DNA from 2 places in the Pseudomonas sp. JV414 genome. Region 1 is predicted to be linked to the other one. Evidence: predicted binding sites of a transcription regulator. Region 1 holds the regulator's gene; the other holds the start of a gene.
What was found. The regulator FliA, encoded in region 1, starts transcription of late flagellar genes. The targets are predictions, from matches to a motif close to CTAAAGTTTNNNNNNNNNNNGCCGNTAA.
Positions count from the first base shown of each region.

Region 2: a site for FliA is predicted at 5,614-5,641, ahead of F6R97_RS13765 (methyl-accepting chemotaxis protein). Genes of this name have one in related genera too.

Region 1 covers NZ_VYKC01000022.1:41,095-55,721, reverse strand. Annotated here, with positions in the region: gene F6R97_RS24185 (CheW domain-containing protein) at 1-84, opposite strand, end outside; gene F6R97_RS24180 (ParA family protein) at 208-996, opposite strand; gene motD (flagellar motor protein MotD) at 1,040-1,930, opposite strand; gene F6R97_RS24170 (flagellar motor protein) at 1,943-2,683, opposite strand; gene F6R97_RS24165 (chemotaxis response regulator protein-glutamate methylesterase) at 2,683-3,819, opposite strand; gene F6R97_RS24160 (chemotaxis protein CheA) at 3,869-6,106, opposite strand; gene F6R97_RS24155 (protein phosphatase CheZ) at 6,160-6,948, opposite strand; gene F6R97_RS24150 (chemotaxis response regulator CheY) at 6,971-7,342, opposite strand; gene fliA (RNA polymerase sigma factor FliA) at 7,510-8,250, opposite strand; gene fleN (flagellar synthesis regulator FleN) at 8,247-9,077, opposite strand; gene flhF (flagellar biosynthesis protein FlhF) at 9,194-10,519, opposite strand; gene flhA (flagellar biosynthesis protein FlhA) at 10,531-12,660, opposite strand; gene F6R97_RS24125 (hypothetical protein) at 12,801-13,457, opposite strand; gene flhB (flagellar biosynthesis protein FlhB) at 13,618-14,627, opposite strand, start outside.
Region 2 covers NZ_VYKC01000010.1:11,036-25,662, reverse strand. Annotated here, with positions in the region: rRNA gene rrf (5S ribosomal RNA) at 1-20, shown strand, start outside; gene F6R97_RS13785 (PepSY domain-containing protein) at 85-1,281, opposite strand; gene F6R97_RS13780 (TonB-dependent siderophore receptor) at 1,352-3,853, opposite strand; gene F6R97_RS13775 (FecR domain-containing protein) at 3,942-4,955, opposite strand; gene F6R97_RS13770 (sigma-70 family RNA polymerase sigma factor) at 4,955-5,455, opposite strand; gene F6R97_RS13765 (methyl-accepting chemotaxis protein) at 5,759-7,639, shown strand; gene F6R97_RS13760 (SRPBCC family protein) at 7,775-8,242, opposite strand; gene F6R97_RS13755 (non-ribosomal peptide synthetase) at 8,272-11,688, opposite strand; gene F6R97_RS13750 (diiron oxygenase) at 11,702-12,631, opposite strand; gene F6R97_RS13745 (DUF3050 domain-containing protein) at 12,628-13,404, opposite strand; gene F6R97_RS13740 (GntR family transcriptional regulator) at 14,158-14,627, opposite strand, start outside.

The DNA.
Region 1 (14,627 bases):
TTCGGTCGCGTCTTGCAGCAAGCTGTCCAGATAAGACTGGAGGGCCAGTTGCGGACGCGAGGTGATCTTCACCGGCCGAGTCATGCGCACACCATCGTAGGAGCTGCCGCAGGCTGCGATCTTTTGATCTTGATCTTTTCAAGGACGCCAAAAAGCAGGATCAAAAGATCGCAGCCTGCGGCAGCTCCTACAGGGATTGAGTTCATCTCACGCCACCTGCGGAACAAGTTGCGCCGCCATCAGATGTTTGAGCAGTGCACGGTAAGCGAGAACGCCACGGCTCTTGCCGTCGAATTGCGAAGGCGTCAGCCCTGCCCGGCTCGCGTCACGCAAGCGGGTATCGATCGGGATGTAGCCTTGCCAGATTTCTTCCGGGTACTTGTCGCGCAGCACGCGAAGGGTGCCGAGGGACGCCTGGGTACGACGGTCGAAAAGGGTCGGCACGATGCTGAACGGCAGCGCCTGTTTGCGCGAGCGGTTGATCATCGCCAGGGTGTTGACCATGCGTTCCAGGCCTTTGACGGCCAGATGCTCGGTCTGCACCGGGATCACCAACTGCTGACTGGCCGCCAAGGCATTGACCATCAACACGCCGAGCAACGGCGGGCTGTCGATCACCGCGTAATCGAAGTCCTGCCAAAGTTGCGCCAGGCTCTTGGCGATCACCAGGCCCAAACCACTCTGGCCCGGCGACTGGCGCTCAAGGGTTGCCAGCGCGGTGCTCGATGGCAACAGGGAAATGCGCTCGTCACTGGTGGGCATCAGCAACTGACCGGGCAAGCCTTGGGGCACAATGCCCTTGTGCAGGAACAGGTCGTAACTGCTGTGTTCCAGGCTGTCGGGGTCGTAACCGAAGTAGCTGGTCATGGAGCCGTGGGGGTCGAGATCGACCACAACCACGCGCTTGCCCGCCTCAGCCAGCAAACCGGCTAAAGCGATGGAGGAAGTGGTTTTACCGACACCACCCTTTTGATTGGCGACTGCCCAGACTCTCATTCGGATTGTTCCTCCCGGTCGAAAAGGTCGACCGAGAAATAGCTCAACGTATTAATGCGGGTGACGGAGAATTGACGGCGCTCTCTCGTCCCGGCGACTTGACCGGGGTAGGTGCAGTTTGTGTGCCAGCCCGCTTCAACGCGGCATCCGGTTGTGCATGAGCCGTTCCGGTACCGGTGAGGCTGCGGCGTACATCGAGATTTCGTGAAACCACCAACACCACCCGACGGTTACGCGCCCGGCCTTCGGCGGTGGCGTTGTTGGCCACCGGCTGGAACTCGCCGTAACCCACCGACGCCAGACGACCGGGATTCACACCCTGCATCGCCAGCATGCGCACAATGCTTGCCGAACGGGCCGAGGACAGCTCCCAGTTGGTCGGGTATTGCGCGGTACGAATCGGCTGATCGTCGGTGAAGCCTTCGACGTGGATCGGGTTGTCGAACGGCCTGAGGATCGCGGCAACCTTGTCGATGATGTTGAACGCGATGTCGCTGGGCATGGCGTCGCCACTGCCGAACAACAGGCTGGAATTGAGTTCGATCTCGACCCACAACTCATTGCCGCGCACGGTCATCTGGTTGGAGCTGATCAAGTCGCCGAACGCCGCGCTGATGTCATCGGCAATACTTTTGAGCGGATCGCTGGCCCCGGCGATACCGGCATCGACCTGCTCGCTGTCCTTGACCAGCGGCTTGGCCGGAGTCACGGTCTTCGGTCGCTCTTCGCCGATAGGAATCGGCTTGAGGGCTCGATCGGAGTCAGTAAATACCCCGATCAACGCCTCGGAAATGATCTTGTACTTGCCTTCGTTGATCGAAGAAATCGAGTACATCACCACGAAGAAAGCGAACAGCAACGTGATGAAGTCGGCGTAGGAAACGAGCCAGCGTTCATGGTTTACGTGTTCTTCAGGTTGCCGACGACGAGCCATGAGGTTATTCCCTTAATCCATGAAGCCCTGAAGCTTCAACTCAATGGAGCGAGGGTTTTCACCTTCGGCGATCGACAAGATCCCTTCCAGCAACATCTCGCGATAACGCGACTGTCGCAACGCGATGGATTTGAGCTTGGCGGCAATCGGCAGCAACATCAGGTTGGCACTGGCCACGCCATAGATGGTGGCGACAAAGGCGACGGCAATACCGCTGCCCAGTTGCGACGGATCGGCCAGGTTGCCCATGACGTGGATCAGGCCCATCACCGCACCGATGATGCCGATGGTCGGCGCGTAGCCACCCATGCTTTCAAAGACTTTGGCGGCTTCGATGTCGCGGCTTTCCTGGGTGTAGAAATCCACTTCCAGAATGCTGCGAATCGCTTCCGGCTCGGCGCCGTCCACCAGCAGTTGCAGACCTTTGCGTGAGTAGCTGTCGGGTTCGGCGTCGGCCACCCCTTCCAGACCGAGCAAACCTTCCTTGCGTGCGGTCAGGCTCCAATTCACTACGCGATCGATGCCGCCGGCCAAGTCCACGCGCGGTGGAAACAGGATCCAGGCGAGAATCTGCATGGCGCGCTTGAAGGCGCTCATCGGCGATTGCAGTAGCGAAGCACCAATGGTCCCACCGAGTACGATCAACGCTGCCGGGCCGTTGGCCAGCGCACCGAGATGACCGCCTTCAAGGTAGTTGCCGCCAATAATGGCGACGAACGCCATGATGATCCCGATAAGGCTTAATACATCCATCAGATACACGCCTCGACCAGGTGACGGCCGATATCGTCCAGGCTGTACACCGCGTCCGCGAGTTCAGCTTTGACGATGGCCATCGGCATGCCGTAGATCACGCAGCTGGCTTCATCCTGAGCCCAGATCGCACTGCCGCCCTGCTTGAGCAGACGTGCGCCTTCGCGACCGTCCGCGCCCATGCCGGTGAGTACCACCGCCAGAACTTTGTCGCCGTAGGATTTGGCTGCGGAACCGAAGGTGATGTCCACGCACGGTTTGTAGTTCAAACGCTCGTCGCCCGGCAGGATTTTCACCGCGCCACGGCCGTCGATCATCATTTGCTTGCCACCCGGAGCCAACAGCGCCAGGCCCGGACGCAGGATGTCGCCATCCTCGGCTTCCTTGACGCTGATGCGGCACAGTTTGTCCAGACGCTCGGCGAAAGCCTTGGTGAAGGCTGCCGGCATGTGCTGGATCAACACGATCGGTGCCGGGAAGTTGCCCGGCAACTGCGTCAGAACCCGTTGCAGGGCAACCGGGCCACCAGTGGACGTACCGATGGCAACCAGTTTGTAGGCTTTGCGTTTCGGCGCTGGCGACGATGGAGTCGCTGCATGGGTGCGAGCCGGAGCCGGAATCGGTGCCGGTGCCGGACGCGCAGGCGCGCTGCTACCGTAGCTGTTGACGCTCGAAGGCGCAGGCGTCGGGGCTGGCGCAGCCACCGGGGCCGGGGCGCTGTAAGTGCTGGCGCGACGATTACTGCGCGAGATGCTGAGAATCTTCTCGCACAGCAGTTGCTTGACCTTCTCCGGGTTACGGGAGATGTCTTCGAAATTCTTCGGCAGGAAGTCCACCGCACCGGCGTCCAGCGCATCGAGGGTGACCCGCGCGCCTTCGTGAGTCAGCGAGGAGAACATCAACACCGGGGTCGGGCAGCGCTGCATGATGTGCCGCACTGCGGTGATGCCATCCATCATCGGCATCTCGTAGTCCATGGTGATCACGTCTGGCTTGAGGGCCAGCGCCTGATCGATCGCCTCTTTGCCGTTGGTCGCCGTACCGACGACCTGGATATTCGAATCCGCTGAAAGAATTTCCGAGACGCGGCGGCGGAAAAACCCCGAATCGTCCACCACCAGGACTTTGACTGCCATAAACACTCCGTTAGACGGGGCGAGGCTCAGTCGCCCCGCTCCCCCAGAATCAAATACGCCGTGCGGCGTAACGCTTGAGCATGCTCGGAACATCGAGAATCAGCGCAATGCGGCCGTCACCGGTGATGGTGGCGCCGGACATGCCGGGGGTTCCCTGGAGCATTTTGCCCAATGGCTTGATGACCACTTCTTCCTGGCCCACCAGTTGGTCGACGACGAAGCCGATCCGCTGAGTGCCCACCGAAAGGATCACCACATGGCCTTCGCGCTGCTCTTCGTGAGCGGCGGAGCTGACCAGCCAGCGCTTGAGGTAGAACAGAGGCAGCGCCTTGTCCCGCACGATCACCACTTCCTGGCCGTCCACCACGTTGGTGCGCGACAGGTCGAGGTGGAAGATCTCGTTGACGTTCACCAGCGGGAACGCGAACGCCTGGTTGCCGAGCATGACCATCAGCGTCGGCATGATCGCCAGGGTCAACGGGACCTTGATGACGATCTTCGAGCCCTTGCCCTTGGTCGAGTAGATATTGATGGTACCGTTGAGCTGGGCGATCTTGGTTTTCACCACGTCCATGCCCACTCCGCGCCCGGAGACGTCGGAAATTTCGGTTTTGGTCGAGAAACCCGGAGCGAAGATCAGGTTGAAGCAATCCGACTCGCTGAGACGGTCCGCCGCATCCTTGTCCATCAGGCCTTTCTTCACGGCGATACCGCGCAGAACATCAGCGTCCATGCCTTTGCCATCATCGGAGATGGACAGCAGGATGTGGTCGCCTTCCTGTTCCGCGGACAGGATCACCTTGCCGCTGCGAGGTTTACCCATCGCTTCGCGCTCAGCTGGCTCTTCGATACCGTGGTCGACCGAGTTGCGCACCAAGTGGACCAGCGGGTCGGCCAGGGCCTCGACGAGGTTCTTGTCGAGGTCGGTTTCTTCGCCGACCAGCTCCAGGTTGATCTCTTTCTTGAGCTGGCGAGCCAGGTCACGAACCAGACGCGGGAAGCGCCCGAAGACTTTCTTGATCGGCTGCATCCGGGTCTTCATGACCGCGGTTTGCAGGTCGGCCGTGACCACGTCGAGGTTCGACACGGCCTTGGACATGGCTTCGTCGCCGCTGTTGAGGCCCAGACGGACCAGGCGATTACGCACCAATACCAGCTCGCCGACCATGTTCATGATTTCGTCGAGACGCGCGGTATCGACCCGCACGGTGGTCTCGGCTTCGCTGGCCGGTTTTTCTGGTGGTGGCGCAGACGGGGCACGGGCCGGGGCCGGTGCAGCAGCGGCGGCCGATTTCGGCACTTCGGCTTTTGGCTCGGGCGCTTTGGTCACAGGTTTCGCAGCTGGTGCCGGCGCCTTGGCGACAGGAGCAGAAACCACTGCGCCAGTGCCAACCTCGGTGAACTTGCCTTTACCATGCAATTCGTCGAGCAGTGATTCGAATTCGTGGTCCGAGATCAGATCGCCGCCGGCCGCTTTAGCGGTTGGCGCAGCCGGAGCTGGTACGGCGGCAATCGCCGACTCCAGCGCATCGACGGCAAAGTTGCCCTTGCCGTGCAGCTGATCGAGCAGTGCTTCGAACTCGTCGTCGGTGATGTCGGAGCTGTCGCCTGCCGCTTTCGGGGCAGCCGGTGCGGCTGGCGCAGCCACCGCATCGACGGCGAACTGGCCTTTGCCGTGCAGTTGATCGAGCAACGACTCGAACTCGGCATCGGTGATTTCATCGCTGGCCGAGGCATCGCTGGTCGGCACTGGCGCAGCCGCTGGAGCCTCGGCTTGAGCCTTGACGGCGTTCAGCGAGTCCAGCAGCTGTTCAAATTCGTTATCCGTGATGTCGCCCGATTCTTCAGCGGCAGGTTCTTCCACTACCTCGGCGACCGGTGCCGATTCATCGGCGGTTTGCGGCTCGGCCAGACGGGCCAACGCTGCAAGCAATTCTGGAGTGGCAGCCGTGATCGGGCCGCGTTCGCGGACTTCGCTGAACATGCTGTTCACCGCGTCCAGTGCTTCGAGAACCACGTCCATCAGTTCCGAGTCGACGCGTCGTTCACCCTTGCGCAGGATGTCGAACACGTTCTCGGCGATGTGACAGCACTCCACCAACTCGTTGAGCTGGAGGAAGCCGGCGCCCCCTTTTACAGTGTGAAAACCGCGAAAAATTGCATTGAGCAAATCCGCATCATCCGGTCGGCTTTCAAGCTCGACCAGCTGTTCGGACAGTTGCTCTAGAATCTCGCCGGCCTCAACCAGGAAATCCTGAAGGATCTCTTCATCGGCGCCGAAGCTCATTAAGGGGGTGCTCCTGAGGTCTAAAAACCTAAAAAACCTAAAATGCTAAAACTCTAAAATCCTAGGCTGGATAACAAATCGTCCACATCGTCCTGACCGGACACAACGTCTTCTCTTTTATCGGCATGAATCTGCGGACCTTCACCCTGAGAGAGATGTTTTTGTGGATCTTTTTCAGCCAGCATCGCATCACGGTCATGTTCGATACCCGCAAAGCGGTCTACCTGGCTGGCCATGAGCACGAGCTTGAGCAGATTGCTTTCAACTTCGGTGACCAACTGGGTCACGCGTTTGATCACCTGACCGGTGAGGTCCTGGTAATCCTGGGCCAGCAGAATGTCGTTGAGATTGCTCGACACGACGCGGTTATCTTCGCTGCTGCGTGTCAGGAAACCGTCGACGCGCCTGGCCAGTTCGCGGAACTCTTCAGCCCCGACTTCGCGACGCATGAACCGTCCCCAATCCGTGCTCAGCGTCTGAGCTTCGTCGCTCAGGCTGTTGATCAGCGGCGTGGCGTTTTCCACCAGATCCATGGTGCGGTTCGCCGCGGCCTCGGTCAGCTTGACCACATAACCCAGGCGCTCGGTGGCATCCGTGATCTGAGACACTTCCTCGGCTTGCGGCATGTGCGGGTCAATCTGGAAATTGACGATCGCGCTATGCAGCTCGCGGGTGAGCTTGCCTACTTCCTGGTACAGGCCGCGGTCACGGGTCTGGTTGAGCTCATGGATCAGTTGCACAGCGTCGCCGAACCTGCCTTTTTCAAGGCTCTCGACCAGTTCGACCGCGTGTTTTTTCAGGGTCGACTCGAAATCGCCCTGTGAAGATTCTTTATGCTCCATAGCTCCCCCGTGGCGCAGTACATCAACCGATGCGTTCGAAAATCTTCTCGATTTTTTCTTTCAACGCCTGGGCTGTGAAGGGTTTGACCACATAGCCATTAACACCGGCCTGGGCCGCTTCGATGATTTGCTCGCGCTTGGCTTCAGCGGTCACCATCAGCACCGGCAGGTGCTTGAGCTTTTCATCGGCGCGCACGTGACGCAGCAGATCGATACCGGTCATGCCAGGCATGTTCCAGTCCGTTACCAGAAAGTCGATGCTCCCACTGTTGAGAACCGGGATGGCAGTGGTGCCATCGTCAGCCTCGACCGTGTTGGTGAACCCAAGGTCACGCAACAGGTTTTTTATGATCCGCCGCATCGTTGAGAAGTCATCAACGATGAGGATTTTCATGTTCTTGTCCAATTCGACCTCCAAGCAGTCTTAAACGCGCCCAGCACCTGGACGCGCCATTTCAATCAATCCGGCAAAGCACTCAATGACTGTCTGGAGCACAACAGATCGAGACCGATGCAGTTCAACACCACACCAGCTCCATTCGCAGTGTCCCCACACTGCCTTCAGCGCGCTCGCCACTCCCCCAAACGCCCCCGCAAACGGGCCGCGCACTGGCTGTGTAACTGGCTGACCCGCGATTCGCTGACCCCCAGGACCTCACCGATTTCCTTGAGATTCAACTCTTCGTCGTAGTACAGCGCCAACACCAGTCGCTCACGCTCCGGCAAATTGGCAATCGCGTCCGCCAGCGCCGCCTGGAAGCGTTCATCTTCCAGATCGCGTGACGGCTCGAGATGAGCACTGGCGCCATCCTCATGCAGCCCTTCGTGTTCGCCGTCCTGCAACAGATCGTCGAAACTGAATAAGCGGCTACCGAGGGTGTCGTTCAAAATCCCGTAATAATCGTCGAGACTCAATTGGAGTTCGGCCGCAACCTCATGATCTTTAGCGTCACGACCGGTTTTAGCTTCAATCGAGCGAATCGCGTCGCTGACCATGCGGGTATTGCGGTGAACCGAACGTGGCGCCCAGTCCCCCTTGCGCACTTCATCGAGCATCGCGCCGCGGATTCGAATGCCCGCGTACGTCTCGAAACTCGCGCCTTTGCTGGCGTCGTATTTGGTTGATACTTCAAGCAGGCCGATCATCCCGGCCTGGATCAGGTCTTCGACCTGGACACTGGCCGGCAAACGCGCCAGCAAGTGGTAGGCAATGCGTTTGACCAGTGGCGCGTAACGCTCGATCAGCTCGTACTGCGCGTCACGTGCCGACTTCTTGTAGAGGTTGTAGCCACTGGCTGTCATAGGACGGGTCCTGCCGTTTGTTGCACGAGGCGTTCGACGAAAAACTCCAGGTGCCCGCGTGGGTTGGCCGGCAGTGGCCAGGTATCGACCTTCTGCGCAATGGCCTTGAACGCCAGGGCGCACTTGGAACGCGGGAAGGCTTCGTAGACGGCACGCTGTTTCTGCACGGCCTTGCGCACGCTTTCGTCGTAAGGCACCGCACCGACATATTGCAAGGCGACGTCGAGGAAACGATCCGTGACCTTGGTCAACTTGGCGAACAGGTTACGGCCTTCCTGCGGGCTTTGCGCCATGTTGGCCAGGACGCGGAAACGATTCATGCCGTAGTCGCGATTCAGCAGTTTGATCAGTGCGTAGGCGTCGGTGATCGAGGTCGGCTCGTCACACACCACCAGCAAGACTTCTTGCGCTGCGCGGACGAAACTGACTACCGAGTCACCAATGCCCGCAGCGGTGTCGATCACCAATACGTCGAGGTTGTCGCCGATGTCGCTGAAGGCCTGGATCAGGCCGGCATGCTGGGCCGGGCTCAGATGAACCATGCTCTGGGTGCCGGATGCGGCCGGGACGATGCGGATACCGCCGGGCCCTTGCAACAGTACGTCGCGCAGCTCACAGCGGCCTTCGATCACGTCGGCCAGGGTACGTTTGGGTGTCAGCCCCAGCAGGACGTCGACGTTCGCCAGCCCCAGATCGGCATCCAGCAGCATGACGCGCCGGCCGAGTTCAGCTAGAGCCAGGGACAAGTTCACTGACACGTTAGTCTTCCCGACGCCACCTTTGCCGCCGGTCACCGCGATCACCTGTACGGGATGCATGCTGCCCATGTTATTTCTTTACCTTGTCTTGCATAGACGGAGGCCACATTACTGGCTGCGCGTTCAGCGACTGAACAATGCATGGCCGACCATCGATGTAGGTACAAAAAATGTTCATTAATACCTCAGCCAACCTGCTTGGTCGGGCTGTGGTAAATATCAGCGAACATATCAGCCATGGCTTCTTCGCTGGGTTCTTCCTGCATTTGCACGCTAACGGCGCGGCTGACCAACTGATGACGACGCGGCAGATGTAAATCATCCGGAATCCGCGGGCCATCGGTCAGGTAAGCCACCGGCAATTCATGACTGATGGCCAGGCTCAACACCTCACCCAAGCTTGCCGTTTCATCCAGTTTAGTCAGGATGCAGCCGGCAAGGCCGCAACGTTTGTAACTGTGGTAAGCGGCGGTTAGAACCTGTTTCTGGCTGGTGGTTGCCAAGACCAGATAATTTTTTGATTTGATGCCGCGTCCGGCCAGGCTTTCGAGCTGCATGCGCAGTGCCGGATCGCTGGCCTGCAGGCCGGCGGTATCGATCAGCACCACGCGTTTGCGCAGCAAGGGCTCCAGCGCCTGCACCAGGGATTGACCTGGGTCGACGTGGGTGACCGACACGTTGAGGATGCGGCCCAGGGTCTTGAGCTGTTCCTGAGCGCCGATGCGGTAGCTGTCCATGCTCACCAGCGCGATGTTCTGCGCGCCGTACTTGAGCACGTAACGGGCCGCCAGCTTGGCCAGCGTGGTGGTCTTGCCCATGCCGGCCGGGCCGACCATGGCAATCACACCGCCCTCTTCCAAGGGCTCGACTTCCGGGGTGGCGATCATCCGCGCCAGGTGCGCGAGCAACATGCGCCAGGCCTGACGGGGTTCTTCAATGTCAGTAATCAGCGCCAGCAGATCGCGCGACAACGGGCCGGACAGGCCGATGCGTTGCAAGCGGCGCCAGAGGTTGGCCTGGGCCGGACGGCTGCCTTGTAGCTGATTCCAGGCCAGCGAGCCAAGTTGCACTTCCATCAGTTCACGCAGGCTGTTGAGCTCGAAACGCATCGAGTCGAACGCACGCGGATCGACGCCGGTCGCTGCGGCAGGCGCAGGTGCCGAGCGCCGAGGCTCGGCCAGTGTCGATTCAATCAGCGGCTCGGCGGCGGTCAACGGCAGGCCGGCGAACAACTGTCGATTGGTGCTCTTGTCGCTCTCGCCATCGCCACGCAGACTCAGTTCGGCCTGGGCGGTGACGATCCGCGACTGGGTCTTGCGCAGCTCGTCCTCGAGTTCCATGTTCGGAACACGCGGGGCCAGCGCCGACAATTTGTAATCCAGGGCAGCCGTCAGCTCGACACCGCCGGCGATCCGGCGATTGCCAATGATGGCGGCATCTGCGCCCAGCTCATCACGAACCAGTTTCATGGCCTGACGCATATCGGCGGCGAAAAAACGCTTAACTTGCATAAACCACTACCTCAGCCGTTGGGCCCTACTGTCGCAACGATGGTCACTTGCTTGTTGTCAGGGATTTCCTGGTAAGCCAACACATGCAAACCCGGGACTGCCAGTCGGCCGAATCGCGAGAGCATCGCGCGAACCGGACCGGCCACCAGCAGAATCACCGGTTGACCTTGCATTTCCTGACGCTGCGCCGCTTCGATCAACGAGCGTTGCAGTTTCTCTGCCATGCTTGGCTCCAGCAGAACGCCCTCTTCCGAGCCTTGTCCTGCCTTCTGAAGACTATTGAGCAATATTTGTTCCAACCTTGGCTCCAAGGTGATCACAGGCAGCTCCGACTCAGTGCCTACAATGCTTTGCACGATTGCACGGGATACGCCGACGCGCACCGCGGCCACCAAAGCGGCAGTATCTTGACTCTTGGCGGCGTTGTTCGCGATGGCTTCGGCGATGCTGCGAATGTCCCGTACCGGCACCTGTTCAGCCAGCAATGCCTGCAAGACCTTGAGCAACTGCGACAGAGAAACCACCCCCGGCACCAGCTCTTCGGCCAGTTTCGGTGAGCTTTTGGCCAGCAATTGCATGAGTTGCTGGACTTCTTCGTGGCCAATCAGCTCGCTGGAGTGTTTGTACAAAATCTGGTTCAAGTGGGTTGCCACTACCGTACTGGCATCGACCACGGTGTAACCGAGGGATTGCGCCTGGGCACGCTGGCTGATTTCGATCCAGACCGCCTCCAGACCAAAAGCCGGATCTTTGGCGGTAATGCCGTTGAGCGTGCCGTAGACCTGCCCCGGGTTGATCGCCAGTTCGCGGTCCGGGTAAATCTCGGCCTCGGCCAGGATCACGCCCATCAGGGTCAGGCGGTAGGCGCTTGGCGCCAGGTCGAGGTTGTCACGGATATGCACAGTCGGCATCAAGAAACCCAGGTCCTGGGAGAGCTTTTTACGCACACCCTTGATCCGTGCCAGCAACTGCCCCCCCTGATTGCGATCCACCAGCGGGATCAGGCGGTAGCCGACTTCCAGGCCGATCATGTCGATCGGGGTCACGTCGTCCCATCCGAGCTCCTTGGTTTCCTGGGCGCGGGCCGGCGATGGCAGCAATTCCTGTTGACGCTTGACCTCTTGCAGGGCCTGAACCTTGACCACGTTCTGCTTCTTCCAGAACAGGTAAGCGCCGCCAGCCGCCAGGGCTGCCATGCTCAGAAAAGAAAAGTGCGGCATGCCCGGCACCAGGCCCATCACCGCCATCAAGCCAGCAGCCACGGCCAGGGCTTTCGGTGAAGCGAACATCTGACGATTGATCTGCTTGCCCATGTCTTCCGAACCGGAAGCACGGGTCACCATAATCGCAGCGGCAGTCGACAACAGCAGTGATGGCAATTGCGCCACCAAACCGTCACCGATGGTCAACAAGGCGTAAACCCGACCGGCATCGCCAAAGGTCATGCCGTGCTGGAAGATACCGACCGCCATGCCGCCGATCAGGTTGATGAACAGAATCAGCAGGCCGGCGATGGCGTCACCGCGAACGAATTTGCTGGCACCGTCCATCGAGCCGTAGAACTCGGCTTCCTGGGCCACTTCCATCCGGCGCAGTTTCGCCTGGTTCTGATCGATCAGGCCGGCGTTCAAGTCGGCATCGATCGCCATCTGTTTGCCGGGCATTGCATCGAGGGTGAAACGCGCGCTCACCTCGGAAATCCGCCCCGCACCCTTGGTCACTACGACGAAGTTGATGATCATCAAAATCGCGAAAACCACGATACCAACCACGTAGTTACCGCCGATCACCACTTCACCGAAGGCCTGGATCACCTTACCGGCAGCGGCATGGCCGTCCTGACCGTGGAGCATCACCACCCGTGTCGAGGCCACGTTCAGCGCCAGTCGCAGCAACGTCGCCACCAGCAGAATGGTCGGGAACACCGCAAAATCCAACGGCCGCAAGGCGTACACGCAGACCAGCAATACGACGATGGACAAGGCAATGTTGAACGTAAAAAACACGTCCAGCAGGAACGGCGGCACCGGCAACATCATCATGGCCAGCATGACCAGCAGCAACAGCGGCACACCCAGATTGCCCCGACTGAGGTCGGCAACGTTTGTGCGTGCAGTGTTGATTAACTGAGAGCGATCCACCGGTTTTCCCCGTTCCTTTAAAGCAAACTTTTGACGCCTGAAACAGGCGCAGGGCGGCTACTGCAAGAAGCCTTCCAACTTTTTGCAGGCCGCCGAAAGAGTTTGAGAAACGCTCTGAAACAGGATCGCCGCGGACGGACTCAGGTTGCAATCCTGATGTCGTTGGCGCTGATTTTTCCGAAGGCGAGCTGATGACCGCGCATGTAAAGCATCCCGCGATTCATCGGTGCGCCGTCGACCTCCACCAGATCCTCATACACATACCCCAACGTCAGGACATGACCGGGCGCCCTCTCCAGCCGCGTATGCCCTTGCATCAAGCCAAGCCCCCAAAAAAAACTGACTACAGGCAGATCGCCGATCACAATTTCCCGCTTACGATCTGACCAGCGAAAATACTGCCCGCAGGTAATAAAAATATCATTGCCTACCACCTCGAACGTGGGCTTCGCATAACGCCGCGCAAGGCTGCCCTCCGTCCATTGATCGAAGTAATTGCCCGCCCAGCTGAAAACTTCGCATAGCCGCTCAAAAGAGTGGATTTTCCCGGCAGCATCACTGAAATAGTTGTACCAAAGATGGTAGGCAAGCCCGCCCAGTTCAGGACGAATAGCATTGATGAAGGAGTCGAGATAGCCAGGAATGGCTGCATTGGCCGCAACCTTGAAAGCCTCAAAGTCCAGTAGCAATTTGAACTTGATCGTGTAACCGATGGCGCCTTCTTCCAGTCGATGCTCAACGTTGCCCGATACGAACTTGAGCCCCATTCCCTCCAGCCGCGTGTACTGATTTTCCATGATGCCGCCCCTGCCGTGATCACCCTGAACAGGGCGAAATAGTCAGGCTTATCAGACACACCATTTTCATCGCCGCCTACTGTCATAACTGATAGGTAAACAAGCAAATAGCGACCACTCATCGGCAAGCCGCCGGCCGACGGCGCAGAATCCCCCTCACTCAGGAATCGCGCCGCAAATCCGGTGGAATCGGCAGATCGTCCTGGAGCGGATCCGGGCGCTTGCCCTTGCCGGCGCGGTACTGGCGGATCTGGTAGACGTAGGCCAGTACCTGGGCGACTGCCAGATAGAGCCCGCCGGGAATTTCCTGCTCCAGCTCCGTGGAGTAGTAGATCGAACGCGCCAGCGCCGGCGATTCGAGCAGCATCACATTGTTGGCCACGGCGATTTCGCGGATCTTCAAGGCGAGGAAGTCGCTCCCCTTGGCCAACAGCACCGGCGCATTGCCTTTATCTGGATCGTACTTGAGGGCCACGGCGTAGTGGGTCGGGTTGGTGATAACCACGTCGGCCTCGGGGATCGCGGCCATCATCCGCCGCTGGGACATCTCGCGCTGCAACTGACGAATGCGCTGTTTGACCTCTGGCCGCCCTTCCTGATCCTTGTGCTCGTCGCGCACCTCCTGCTTGGTCATCAGCAGCTTCTTGTGGCTTTCCCAGAGCTGCACCGGCACATCGACCGCAGCGATGATGATCAGCCCGCAAGCCATCCACAAAGTGCTCCAGCCGACCACTTGCAGGCTGTGAATGATCGCCATGTCCAACGGCTCGTGGGCGATGCGCATCAGATCATCGATGTCCGACGACAAGACCGCCAACGCCACGAACAAGACGATGAAAAACTTCGCCAGGGCCTTGAGCAACTCCACCAGCGCCTTGGCCGAAAACATCCGTTTCAGGCCCGCGCCGGGGTTCATGCGACTGAACTTGGGCGCCATGGAGCCGGCCGCGAACAGCCAGCCACCGAGGGAGATCGGGCCGATCAACGCCGCCAACAGCATAGTGATCATCACCGGCTGAATCGCCAACAAGGCAATCTGTCCCGAGTGCAGCAAGAAGGTACCCATGCTGCGCTGGTCCAGAATCACTTCCCGCGACAGCGTGAAGTTCATCCGCATCAGCTCCATCATGTCCTGCGCCAATGCGCCGCCAAAAATCAGCAGCGCGCCGG
Region 2 (14,627 bases), on a different contig from region 1:
AGAGTAGGTCATCGTCAAGATTGAATTCCGAAACCCCTGTCTGCTTATGCAGACAGGGGTTTGTCTTTCTGGGCTATAGAAACCTCAATCCGGTATGGGGCACATCTCGCTCTTACGTGCCTTGCTACTCCTTCGAGCCAGCAACTTGCGCCACCAGATATAGATTCCCGTCCCCGACAATACTGCTATCAAAATACCCAACACCGCGATCATCACTTGCCCGGTGAGCCCAATGATTCGCCCTCCGTGTATCGGCAATTGCAGCCGATAAAAACGCTCTCCCAGGGTGCCTTGCCCTGCGATCTCCTGTCCCAGTAAACGCCCGTCCGTGCCATGGAAGAACAGCCAGGACTTTCCATGGGCCTCGGTATCATGTTGCCCAAACCCTGCCCCATAAAAGTTGTACTCAAAGCTGTAATACAACTCCCCGATCGCAGCTGTCAGCCCCAGCCTTTGCCCTTCCTGCAATGCACGTTCATAAGCCTGTTGATAACTCAGCCGCGTAACCCCCAATTCTCCGGCAGGCATACGCCCGCGGGCCTCATAGACGCTCGGCTCAATCGGTGAAAACAGTGAAACCGCAGGCTTGAAGACCTGGCTCGGCAGGTTCATGGCGACACTGCTGACCGCAATCGGCAGCAGCAATAACCAAAGCCACAAGCCACCGGCCCGATGCAGGTCAAAATTCAGCCGGTAGGCATGCCCGCCTTTGATCTTCCAAGCCGTCGACCACTTCTTCCAGAACGGTTTCCCACGTGGAAGCGTCAGCCAAAGCGCGATGAAACAATCGACAACCCAGGCGATCGCGACCAGCCCCATTAACAACAATCCCCAGTTATTCGGCAGAACCAGGTTGTAGTGGAACTCAAGAATGAACGGGATGAAGTTCTCCCGCTGAAAGCAGCATTCTCCCCAGAACCGCAGCCCTTTCTGCTCGCCATTGACCGGGTCCAGATAGAACACCTGATTGGGCTCGGCAAAAGGTTTTCCGGTCGCAGGGTCATTGCGTGGTACCGCAGCCAGCAATGCGGTATGACCCGGTTCTGACGGGTACTCCATGTACCAGACTTGTAGCCTCGGATGCTCCGCTTGCAGCTTGTCGACCAAAGTGCCGGGCGGCAAACGCTGACCGTCGGCAGACGCTGAATAAAACTCCGGATTGAGCCACTCATCCAGCTCATGATTGAACGCCAGAATGCTGCCCGTAAGCCCGGCCATCAGCAAAAACAGCGCGGTCGCGAGACCGATGTAGCGATGAAGTAAAACCAGAAATGCACGCATGGAATTTTCCTGCAGAGACGACAAAGCCAGCCCCTGGATTCAGGTGCTGGCTTTTTTGGATAACAAGTCGTTAGAACTGGTAGCTCACGGTAGCGGCGACGTTACGCTCTTCACCCAGGTAGCAGAAGTTCAGGCTGGCACAGGAGGCCACGTAGGACTCGTTGGTCAGGTTGTTCGCATTCAGACGTACGTCCACGCCCTTCAAACCCACTTTGCCCAGGTCATAACCGACAGACGCATCGAACAGCGTATAGGACGGCACCTTCAGGGTGTTTTCCGCATCGGCCCAGCTGTAGCCGACATAACGCACGCCGCCGCCCAGGCGCAGGCCATCAAGTGCTGCGCTGTCGAACTTGTAGTCCGCCCACAACGAGGCCATATGACGTGGCGCCTGAGTCGGCGAGTTGCCCTTGTTCTCGATCACGTCGGTGTCGGTGCTCAACGTACTGATCATCGACTTCGAATACTCGATGTCGGTGAAGGTGTAGCTGCCGAGGACTTTCAGGTTATCGGTCAGCTGCATGTGCGCTTCCAGTTCCAGACCCTGGGAGCGGACGGCGCCTACAGCGCGATAGAAGTTTTCCTGCGGCAGTTTGGTCGCCAGGTTTTCCTGATCGATACGGAATAGCGACGCTGTAAACAAGTTGTCGGTGCCTGGCGGCTGGTATTTCAGGCCCACTTCCCACTGGGTGCCATCGGTCGGTGCCAGAGGATTGCCGGCGCTGTCGGCGTAGGAGTTCGGGTTGAACGACTCGGAGTAGCTGATGTACGGCGCGATGCCGTTATCGAACAGGTACAACGCCCCGGCTCGACCCGTCAGCTTGGTGCGTTTGTCACTGATCTCCGTGCCTACAGGGCGTCCAGCTTCAGCCAGCCGATTTTCATCGGAGGTTTCAACCCAGTCCTGACGAAGGCCCAAAGAGAAGCGCCACTTATCCATCTCGATCAGGTCTTGCAGGTAGACGCCGGTCTGTTCCAGGCGGCGCAGATAGCTGGTCGGGCTGTAGAAATCGATGGCCGAATTGCCGTACACCGGATTGAACGCATCGATCGGCGCAAGACCGCCACTGGTCCAGTCGACCACCGTCTTGCGGCGCTGATAGTCCGCGCCCATCAGCACGGTGTGTTTGGTCGCGCCGGTGAAGAACTCGGCTTGCAGCATGTTATCGACGATGAACGCGTGGAGCTTTTCGTCGCCGCCGGTGTAATAGCGGTTCAACTCGTTACTGGTGGGTGTGGTCCAGCCATAGGCGTAAACCTGATCGATCTTCACCTTGGAATCTAGATAGCGGAAGTTCTGCCGCGCGGTGAAGACGTCGTTGAAGCGGTGTTCGAACTGATAACCAAAGGACTGTTGATCACGCTGGAAACTATCAATGCCCGGCTCGCCTTCGAAGAAGTTTGGAGAGATCCGATTGCCATTGCGCTGATGGATCGTGCCGTCGGCCGGGACACCGCCGTGATAGCCGCCGTCGGGGTCGTGTTGCAGATAGGCTTGCAGCGCCAACGAGGTATCTTCGGTGAAATCGATGCTCACCGTCGGCGCCAGGGCGAAGCGCTTTTCCTTATTGTGGTCGAACTGTGTGTCGGACTGATCCGCCAACCCTGTCAGGCGATAGGCAATGCGCTTGTCATCATCCACCGGCCCGCTGAAGTCGAAACCCATGCCGCGCTGGCCTTGGGTGCCCACCGTGGCCTGAACCTGATGATAGGGCTCATACAACGGTTTCTTGCTGGTCAACGCCACCAGCCCGCCCGGCGAGCTGCGACCATAGAGCACCGACGACGGACCTTTGAGAATATCGACTCGTTCGAGGAAATACGGGTCCACCTGCATGGTGCTGTAGGTGCCGCTGTCGCCCATGGATTTGAGGCCGTCGAGATAAATGTTATCCACCGAGCCGTCGTTGAAACCGCGCATCGCCACGTAGTCATACCGGTGGGTCGCGCCGTAAGGGTTGGTCAGCACGCCCGGGGTGTAGCGCATCGCCTGGGACACGGTTTGCGAGCCTTGGTCGTCCATTTGCTCGCGGGTCACCACGGACACGCTTTGCGAGGTTTCCAGCAGCGCGGTACTGGTCTTGGTGGCGATCTGGCTGTGCGTTGCGTTGTAGCCATCCATGCTGCCCAGCGCGTTACCCAGGGCGAAGCCTTTGATGTCGGTGGTGGGTAGCGCCAGGGCTTCGGTTTCAGCGACGGGCCGCAGCACATAGCTGCTGCCATCCTGACTGACGGCCACAAGCCCTGTGCCGTTGAGCAAATGACTCAACGCCTGATCCGCCGAATAGTCGCCCTGTAATCCCGGCGACTGGAGGCTCTGGGTTTGAGCCGGAGTCGTCGACAGCGTGATGCCCGCCTGACGGGCGAATTGGTTGAGCACGTCGCTCAAGGGGCCGGCGGCAATGTTGTAGCGGTGGCTAGTGGCTTCGCTGCCCTGGGCTGCAACGCCAAGTGTCGGCAGCAGGCCGACACCCAATGCGGTCGAGAACAGCGCCGCGCGGATGGCGTGGCGCAAGACGCCTGATTCCGCGGCGAAATGGAGAGGGTTCTTACTGATGGCGCGCACAGTCATTGTAGGTTTCCGTAGGAAGTCGCTGAAGGCAGAGTTGAAGTGCTTACTGACTAAGCCGGACTTGTTCGGAAAACCCGCCAAAAATAATTCAGGCCTGTCGCTCCAGCGTCACCCACCAGCGAGTGCGATAGCGCAGTTGCACTGGCAGGGTGTGCGGCAGGATGGCCAGCAGTTTGTCGGTGTCTTCGAGGCGGAAAACCCCGGACAGCCGCAAGTGGGCAATGTCCGCCGCGCAGGTCAGATAGCCGGGACGGTAACGTCCGACTTCATTAATGAAATCCCCGAGGCGCATGTTGCGGGTGACGATCAGGCCGTCGACCCAAGCGCCGGCATCCATGTCTTGAGGCGGTGCCAACTGTGCGCGACTGTGATCGATCAGATAACTCTGCCCGGCCTGCACCTGAATCGGCAGGCCATCAGCCGCCCGTGGCGAACGGATCGCGACCGTGCCGCTGGTGACGCTCAGCCGCGTGCAGTCGGTGTCCTGACGAACGATGAAGCGCGCCGCCACACTTTCGAACACGCCGTGACGGCTTTGCACTCGCAACGGTCGATCAAACGAAACCCCTTCACTTGCCCCACCGCACGTCACGATGATTTCGCCGCGAGTCAGTTTGATCAGGCGCTGCTGCACGGTGTAGTCCAGATCCACTGCGCTGGCGGTATTGAGCTCCAGGCGGGTGCCATCCGGTAACTGGAAACTGCGTCGCTCACCCGTGGCGGTGGCGAAGTCGGCGGTCCACTGTTGCCAGCCGACCGCATCCTTGCCCAGCCACGCCGCCGAACCCATCAGCAATGCTCCCGACAACAGCTTCAACGCCTGGCGCCGCCCGAGTCCCTTTGCACTGTTTTCCAAAGTGTTGAAAGCGACTTGAGCGCCAGGCACCGCGCGCAAATTACTGCTCAACTCGGCTTGCAGGGACTGCACCCGTTGCCAGGCCAGTTCATGCTCACGGTGTTCCGCGCGCCAAACGTCGCATTGCTGGCGTAGTCTGGAATTGGTCGCGTTGTTACGCAGACGCAGCAACCAATGGATAGCTTGTTTAACCACCTGCTGATGGGGCTCGCCACGGCGGTTCAGCGCTGAGTTATCCACAGGCATCACGCTTCATACCGCAGCACGTAGCAGTGATACAGCGCATCGGCCACATAACGTTCCACTGAGCGTAGGGATAATCCCATATGTTCGGCGATCTGCTTGTGGGTAAGTCCTTCGCACTGGGCCAGTAGAAATGCCTGACGCACTTTCGGCTTCAGGCCTTCAAGCATGCGGGCGATGCTTTCCAGCAATTCGAGCACCAATGCCCGTGCCTCGGCGCTCGGGGTTTCGGCCTCGGGCAAATGGGCGATGGTTTCCAGGTACGCCCGCTCGATTTCCTCACGGCGCCAATGGTCGATCACCAGGCCGCGGGCGATGGTTCGCAGAAAGGCGCGGGGGGCCTTGAGTTCCAGGCGTTCGGTTCTTTGCAACAGACGGACGAACGTGTCCTGAGCCAGATCCGCCGCATCGGCCGCATTGCCCAATCGCGCACGCAGCCACGTGTTGAGCCAACCGTGATGACTGCTGTAAAGCGCCTGTACTGCAAACTCAGGTGAAGACATGAACGCGACAGCCCGACGTCACAAATGATAATTAGTCGCATTGTCATCAAGGGTCGAAAAATTTGCAACTGCCGTTCGAGCAATCGTCAGTAAACACTGCTACTCGGGGGGCTCTAGCATGCCGTTCGGCGGGTATCTGACGGGTTTCGTACAAATCCCTAAGATTTCTCCCACTCGTGCCGACAGCCTTGGTGAGACATGCGCGCACCAAAGTAGAGCGGCTACAGAATGCCGTCTGCGCTGTTACATGGAATGTTGCAACCCGGAACGCATCCCCATTTTTTGCATAAGAAGTCCCATGAAATGAATCTAAAGTTCAGCCATAAAATCCTGCTGGCCGCTTCAGGCGTCGTGGTGCTGGCTTTTGCGTTGTTCACTTTGTACAACGACTATCTGCAGCGAAACACCATCCGACAAAACCTCGAGTCTTCCGTTGAGCAATCCGGCGAGCTGACCGCCAGCAGCGTGCAGAACTGGATGAGCGGCCGCGTGCTGGTCCTGGAAAACCTCGCGCAGAACGTCGCTCATCAAGGCGCCAATGCCGATTTGCCGGGGCTGGTCGATCAACCCGCCCTCACCTCGAACTTCCAGTTCACCTACGTCGGGCAGGCCAATGGTGTGTTCACCCAGCGCCCTGACGCGAAGATGCCGGACGGCTACGATCCGCGTCAGCGCCCTTGGTACAAACAAGCCGTGGTCGCCGACAAGACCATGCTGACCCCGCCTTACATGGCATCGGTCGGCGGGTTGGTGGTGACCATCGCCATGCCGGTGAAAAAGCAAGGCGAACTGCTGGGCGTCGTCGGCGGCGACCTGAGTCTGGAAACTCTGGTGAAGATCATCAACTCGGTGGACTTCGGTGGCATCGGTCACGCGTTCCTCGTCAGCGCCGACGGTCAGGTGATCGTCAGCCCGGACAAGGATCAGGTGATGAAGAACCTGAAAGACATCTATCCGGGTTCCAGCGTCCGAATCGGGAAAGGCATCCAGGAAGTAGAACTGAACAAGCAGGACCGCATTCTCTCGTTCACGCCGGTGAGTGGTTTGCCGAATGCCGAGTGGTACATCGGTTTGTCGATCGACAAGGCCAAGGCCTATGCACCACTGAGCCAGTTCCGCACCTCGGCGCTGATCGCGATGTTTATCGCCGTGACCGCCATTGCAGTGCTGCTGAGTCTGCTGATCAACGTGCTGATGCGTCCGCTGACCACGATGGGTCGTGCGATGCAGGACATCGCTCAGGGCGAGGGCGACCTGACCCGTCGCCTGGTCGTAGAAAGCAAAGATGAGTTCGGCGAGTTGGGCGGTTCATTCAACCAATTCGTGGAGCGGATTCACGCGTCGATTTCCGAAGTGTCCTCGGCGACCCGTCAGGTTCATGATCTGTCGCAACGGGTAATGGCATCGTCCAACGCTTCGATCATTGGCTCCGACGAACAAAGTGCCCGCACCAATAGCGTGGCCGCGGCGATCAACCAATTGGGCGCCGCCACCCAGGAAATTGCCCGCAACGCCGCCGATGCTTCGCAACACGCCAGCGGCGCGAGCGAGCAGGCTGATGACGGTCGGCAGGTGGTGGAAAAAACCATCCTGGCCATGACTGAGCTGTCGCAGAAGATCAGCCTGTCCTGCACGCAGATCGAAACCCTGAACGCGAGCACCGACAACATCGGCCACATTCTCGATGTGATCAAAGGCATCTCCCAGCAGACCAATTTGCTGGCGCTCAACGCGGCCATCGAAGCGGCCCGTGCCGGTGAGGCCGGTCGTGGTTTTGCGGTGGTGGCGGACGAGGTGCGTAACCTTGCTCATCGCACTCAGGAATCGGCGGAAGAGATCCACAAGATGATCAGCTCGCTGCAGATCGGTTCTCGCGAAGCGGTGACCACCATGAATGCCAGTCAGGTTTCCAGCGAGCAGAGCGTCGAAGTGGCGAACCAGGCCGGCCTGCGCCTGGTCAGCGTGACTCAGCGCATCGGCGAAATCGACGGCATGAACCAATCGGTGGCCGCGGCGACCGAAGAGCAGACTGCCGTGGTTGAGACCCTCAACGTCGACGTCAACCAGATCAACCTGTTGAACCAGCAGAGCGTGGCCAACCTCAATGAAACATTGAAGGATTGCGATGCGTTGTCCCAGCAGGCCAATCGGTTGAAGCAACTGGTTGATAGCTTCAAGATTTGATCAAGGTCAGTTGAACCGCGTTATCGTTCAATCGCGGGCAAGCCCGCTCCCACAGGGGATGTGTGTAAGACACAAACCATGTGGGAGCGGGCTTGCCCGCGATAGCGGTAGATCAGTCACCGCTGGAACGAAGCTTTACACAAACAGCTTCAACACATTCCCCATCGCATCATCGGCAAACCCCTGAACGAAATCCTTGAACCCCGGCAGTGCCTCTGCACCGCCCTGGGCCGGTTCGGCGATGATGGTCCAGGTCGCCCGCGACTTGCTCGCCCCCAAGGATTCAACACTCATCGCCGCCCACAAATTGGCCACGCCCAGCGTGTTGTAGATCGTCGTCCAGGTCATGTTCAGCGCCTGGTCGTCCCGGGAGTTGAGTTGCTCGACCACCAGGTTGCCGTCCTTGAAGAACTTCTTGCGCAGCGACGACACGCCTTCACCGGTCATCTCGATGTGCGACAGCGCCGGAATGAATTGATCGAAGCCGGCAAAGTTACCGACTACCGCCCAGACTTGCGTCGCATCGGCCGGTACTTCCACCGAAGACACGACGTGGCAGCCGTGAGGGTTTTTGATCAGGGTATCGGGTTGCAGAGTATTCATGGTTTTGCTCCGTGCAGGGTTAGGGTGAATCAGATGAAGTTGATTTCTTTGAGGTAATCGCAGCCGCGTCGCAGCAGCGCCGGGGATTTTTCCGGGTAGTGCGCGCCCATCTGCCGTACGCCGGCCTGGGCGTTGTCATGGCCGATCATCGAGATGTCGCCGATGTCTTCTTCGAAGCCGTTGAGGTAGAAGCCCAGCACGCCAAACAGCGCGTTATCACTGTCGACGCGACCCAGTTGCTGCTGCCAGTCGGCGACGCTGACCATGGCGAACTCCCGACCAGCCTCGCGAAATGACGCCACGTAGCAATCCCAGCTCAGGGGCTCGGGGTTGTGCAGGTTGAACACCGCTTTTTCGGCTTGGTAACGGCTGGCGTGGAAGGCAATGAAACGGGCGAGGAAATCCACCGGCATCAGGTCGAAATTCAGCGCGAACTCCGGCACCTGGCCGAGCTGGATCGAGCCCTTGAGCATCAGCATCAAGCGATTCTTGTGAGGCTGGCAGACACCGGTGAGGCTGTTGAAACTGATGTTGCCGGGGCGATAAAGATTGACCCGCACCCCACGCTCCCGCGCTCGTTCGAGGATCCGCTCGCCGACCCATTTGGACAGGTTGTAGCCGTTCTTGATGTAGATCGGCGGTGTTTGCGCGGCGGGCAATTCCAGGACCCGGCCATCGTCGGAAATCGTGCTGGACGCCGAGAGCGTCGAGACGAAGTTGAAGATCTTTTTGCTGTGCCCTTCACACAAACGCAGGCACTCGAAAATCGGCTCGACGTTGTCCCGCGCCAACGACTCGTAATCGAGGACGTGATTGACGTTGGCGGCGTTGTGCACCAATGCGCCGAACTCGCGATCCAGCCGTGCGTAAACATCTTCGCTGAGCCCCAGTTGCGGACGAGTGATGTCCGCCGCGTAAACCCGCACCCGGCTCAGGTCCAGATGCTCCAGACGGTTCTCCCGCAACGCCTGAGCAAAGCGTTGCGCCGCCGATTGCCCGCCGCCATCGCGCACCAGGCACGCTACTTCGCTGGCGCCCCAGGCCAGCAGCGCTTCGACGATATGAACACCGACAAAGCTGTTGGCGCCGGTGACGATCACCTTGTGCACATCGCCCATTCGGCTGACCGGCAACGGATGGATATTCAGTTCCCGGAAGGCATCGGCCAGGGCTTTTTCGCTCAGCACTTCTTCGGTCCCGGAGCCGCGGACCAAGGTCGCCAGCTTTGCAATTGTCGGCAGCTCGATGAAGCGGTTGATCGAGATGCTGCGGCCGAATTCCTCACGCAAACGCAGCAACATGCGCGACAGCAGGATCGAGTGCCCGCCGAGATTGAAGAAGCTTTCATCGGTGGAAATATCGCTGGCGGGCAGTTCCAGCAGTTCGGCCCAGATCTCCAGCAATAGCGCTTCATCAGCGCTGGCTGGCAAACGCCGTTGGCTGTTTTCGGTCACGTTGACGGGCAGTTCCAGCAGCGCTTTGCGGTCGACCTTGCCATTGCTGGCGAACGGCATGCTCCCCAGTTCGGTCCATGCGGTCGGCTGCATGTAGTCCGGCAGAAACTGCATCGCGTGGGCTTTCAAGGCTTCGCGAGCAGCACCGGGTCGCTCTTCCTGAGGCTGCGCGAGAAAGGCCAGAATCCGTCGATGACGATCGATAACCACCGCCACCTGACGGTACAGCTGACTGTCGCGAAGGCAGCGTTCGATCTCTTCCGGCTCGACCCGAAAGCCGCGAATCTTCACCTGATTGTCTCGCCGTCCGCACAGCTCGATACCGTCGCAGGTCCATTTGGCCATGTCGCCAGTGCGATACGCGCGCAAGCTCTGGCCGTTCGGCAGGTTCAGGTTCAGATAACGTTCGGCCGTCTGCTGCGGGTTGTTCAGGTAACCCAGACATACCCCTGGGCCGACGATGTACAACTCACCGACGGTTTGCTCGGCCACCGGTTGAAAGTCCTCATCGAGGATCAGCACCTGACTGTTGGCAATCGGTGCACCGAGGGTCCGGTTGTTGTCGCCGGTGCACAGCTGCCGCGCGGTGATCAGCACCGTGGCTTCGGTCGGGCCGTAGAGGTTGTAGAGATTGCCTTGGCGGGTCAGTTGCTCGATCACATAAGGTTCGCAGACATCACCACCGGTCATCACATGATCGAGGATTTGCAACTGATCCAGCGGCAGGATGCTCAACAGCGCCGGCGGCAAAAAGGCATGGCTGAGTCGTTGGTGGCGGATCAGCTCGACCAGTTGCAACGGATCTCGACGTTGGTCTTCGTTGGGCACGATCAGCTCGGCGCCCTGAAGCAGTGTCGGGAAAATATCGATCAGCGATGAGTCGAAACTCAACGATGAAAACTGCAACGCCCGACTCTGTTCGGTCAGCTGCACGTAGTCGGCGTACCACGCGGTGAAGTGCGCGAGGTTGGCCTGGCTGAGCAACACACCTTTGGGGTGGCCCGTGGTGCCCGAGGTATAGAGCGCCATGCACGGCGCGTCGAGATCAGGTCGTTGGCGCATCAAGGGTTGATCGAGATTCACATCGCCGATGTCGATGCGGCTGATGTCCAGCCCCGGCATCGTCTCGCTGAGCGGATGTTCTCCGTCATGCAGCAACAACACCGCCCCGGCGTTTTGCAGAATGTACTGCTGACGTTGCAGCGGATGGCTTGGCTCCAGCGGCAAGTACACCGCGCCGCTGCCCAGGACCGCCAGAATTCCCGCATACAACGCGCTGCATTTTGGCAGGCAGATCCCGACCACCAACGGTCCTTGATGCTGATCGAGCAATGGTTGCAAACGCTGCTGGATGGCGCGGCTGTGGGCGTGCAATTGCCGATAGCTCAGCGAAATGCCGGCGATGTTCAGCGCTGGCCGCTCGGCAGACTGGATGAAGCGCTGTTCAAGACGCTCGATCATCGGGATCTGGCCGAGTTGCAGCAGCCATGGTTCCGCCGTGGTGTTGAGCTGATGGACGTAGGCCAGACGCTCTAAAAACAGCAGATTTTCCACCTGCTCGAAGTGCGCGGAAGCCATCGGTTCTGCCTGCAAGAAATAATCGGCATCCCGGGAGAAGCGGCTGACCAGCAACGCCACGTGATCGACCAGTTCGGCCACCCCTCGCAGGCGCAATGCCTGGCCGTTACCGGACAGTTCTTCGGCGACTGGCACGCGACTTGGGTGCATCGAGTTGTACGTGCACAACAGGTCCAATGCAGGCAGGCCAGAGACGCCCGGTATGCCGATACCCAGCTGCAGCGTCAGGCGTGGTGCATCGCCGAAGTGCTGAAACGGCAGGCTCGCATCGTCGATCAGCAAATCAAACGTGCTTGGCGGCAGCGCCTCCAGATTCGCCAGCCGCGCCAGTGAATGACCGTGTTGTTCGAGTTCCAGCGCCAGGTCGGTCAGGGCCTGGCTTTGCCCAATGAGCAAAATATCGAGACGTCTCATGATGTTCTCCTCGTTAAACCAGGTAGTCGCTCAGGGTGCTTTGCACGCACGGTGAATCGAGCAGCGAACTGCTGCGGAAAAACCGCACGATGTTGGCGACCAGCGGGTGATGGCGATTGATCGGGAAGGCCAGCCCCGACACTTCGCTCTTGAGTGCCCGACGCGCCACATCACTGATCTGCAAGGCGTCGATCAAGCGGAAGTCGAAGGACTTCTGGATGTCGTTGGTCAGGTAATGACCGATGAACACCGGGAGGATTTGCGCGATGCACTGGCGATCGTCTTCGCTCGCGGTGTGCCAATAGATACGTACCAAGCGCGCCCAGAACCCGGAGTGACGGCCCTCGTCGAGCAAGTGGTCGGCCATCAGGCCCTTGATCGACTGCTTGACCGTGTCGTCCTTGGCGAACGCCGCGACATCGCCGGTCACGGTGTTCTCGGCGATGGCCACGCAGATCAGCTCCACGGCGCTGCGCAGGTGTTCCGGTGCGAGTGCCACGGCCGCCGGGATGGCACGGCTCAGTTCGATTTCATCCGGCAGCCCGATCGGCGTGATACCGGTCATGGCGACGGTTTGCTGCATGAAATCCATGGCCACCAGCGCGTGATAATCCTCGTCCACCACCACGGTCATGGCGTCGTAGCGACAGGCAAACGGGAACGCCACGCTGAAGCGGTTCTTGGCGATGCTGCGGGCGGTCTTGTCGACGATCTCGGTTTCGAAAATCACCACGTCGTTGATGAATTTGTAGAGCGTCTGCACCAAGGCAAAGTCCCGTTGTTCCGGGCATTCGCGCAGGAAGGTTTCACTCAGCACCAGCGGCTGACGGCTCAGCGGATAGATCAGTTTGTCGTCGTTTTCCAGTACGCGCCGGGGACGGGTGCGAATGGTCGCGCGGCTCTCCCAGGCATCGGCGAAGGATTGGTAGTCGGCGGCGTTCATGCGTTCACCTCCGCCACCGGTTCGCTCATGCTCAGGCGCAAACCGTCCCACAGGGCGATGCGGCTTTCCACGGCGGCAATGGCGCTGGCGTAGACGTCTTCTTCGCGCTGTGGATCGCCATCGACCAGGCGGGCGAGGAGTCTTTCCGCCGCCGGGCCGTGGTCTTCGGAATCGACTTCGATGTGCCGTTCCAGGTAGTAACGGAAGGTCGGCGCCTGTTCGATGCCGATACCCCAGTCGTCGAGAATCCGCTGGAACATCTGCGGAATCACACTCTCGCGGCCATGCAGAAACGCCGCCGCCACACTGTGCCCCGGCGCATGCAACGCGGTGTGCAAGGTGTGGCGCACGAACTGCGCGGCCGCCGGGTCGACGTCCACGCTTTGCAGTGCCACGTCATAGCTCACGCCTTCTTTTTGCAGCGCCACGAAGCGTTCGACGGCGGCCGTGCTGGCACCGACTTCGCGCATCGCATCCAGGTACAACTCGAAATGGCTGTAGTGACCTTGGGCGGGACGATCATCAGACTCTTCACCGAGCACGATTTCGTTGATCAACCGCGCAGCCTGAGGATCTCGCGGAGGCAGCCAGGGCAGTTGAACGCAGGTCAGTTCCTGTTGCAGGCGCTTGGTCAGCGACATGAAATCCCACACCGCAAACACATGGGTTTCCATGAAACGTTGAAGGACCGATAACGAATGTATTTCAGAGAAGATCGGGTGCGCACTAAGTTCTGCTTTTTTCTGATTGAGACGATCTTTAGTCGGTTTCATGAACGAGCCTATAAGTGATCTTGAATACCGTTGAGGGTGGTGTTTATCAATAAGTGACGGTTGCTTGAAGTTTCTTATTGGCGAACAGGGGCCTCAATTGAATTGATGTTTTTCAGGTGTGTAATCACTAAGTAGTACGTGGCGCCCAGTGTTTGTGGGCAGCGGAGAAAAACTAATACACGAATAAAGTGCCCGGCAAGTCATTTTTTAATTAATTTAAAGTTTAACTTTCTCGGGTGCGACAAGTTCCAATAAAACTTTTGCATTAAGTTTTATTTGGGCGTAGTTGCTCCTTTCAGCTTATATGGGCCAAAATTTAAATAAAGAGTGAATGCCTCACTCAAAGCAACTTTTTACTGGGTTCGTTAATGTGATCTGAGGGGGTGGAAGTTGGCTGGGAATGACGCCGGTTCTTCCTTTCCCGTGGCAAGACTCCTTCCGTAGGTTCTTGATGCGTCGACTGCTCCGTGGTGCGATGCGTCGTCCGTCATTATTCGTTGGCAGCTCAAGAGTGAGCGTAATTCACGGCAGTCGCTATCACCCCTGCATGATCTGATAGGTGCAATTGTCGGGTTTAAGGGGGCAAGAGCTTTGGGGCGGGGGCAGGAAGTCGCTGCACACCGGTCCGGTGTGAACGAAAGGGGGATTTGTAAGCAGATTTGTTCGTCGAGTAATCCAGGTGCGGATCAGCTCAATGTCGCGGCAAGCGAAAGCGAGCCGCTTATTGGGCTCGCTCGGGACTGTCGTTGCGGATTACTTCGAGGTTTTCCTGCGCTGCGGTTCAGCGCTTTCGAGGTAGCGCGTGATGACTTCGACACCCCGGTTGAGGTGGTTTTCGAGCAACGTCACCGAGCGCTCGATGTCCCGCTCTTCGGCGGCGCGCAATAACGCTCGGTGATCTTCCTGGGACAGTTTGCCCAGGCCCATGGCTTCCAGGTTGAAGCGCAGGAAGCGCTCCTCTTCGTTCAACCCGTCTTCGACGAGTCTGAGCAACCGCTGGTTGGGAGCCTTGTTGTAAAGCGCCATGTGGAACAGGCGATTGAGACGGCCGATCTCGGTGTAATCGTGTTCCGTTTCCAGCTCGTCGATATAGCGCGCTGCCTGTTCGAAATCAGCGGCTTCAAGCAGAGGGATCGACCGACGCAGGGCTTCGGACTCCAGCAAAATTCGCAGCTCATAGGTTTCTGCCGCGTCGCCTTGGACCAACGGTGCAACCACAGCAC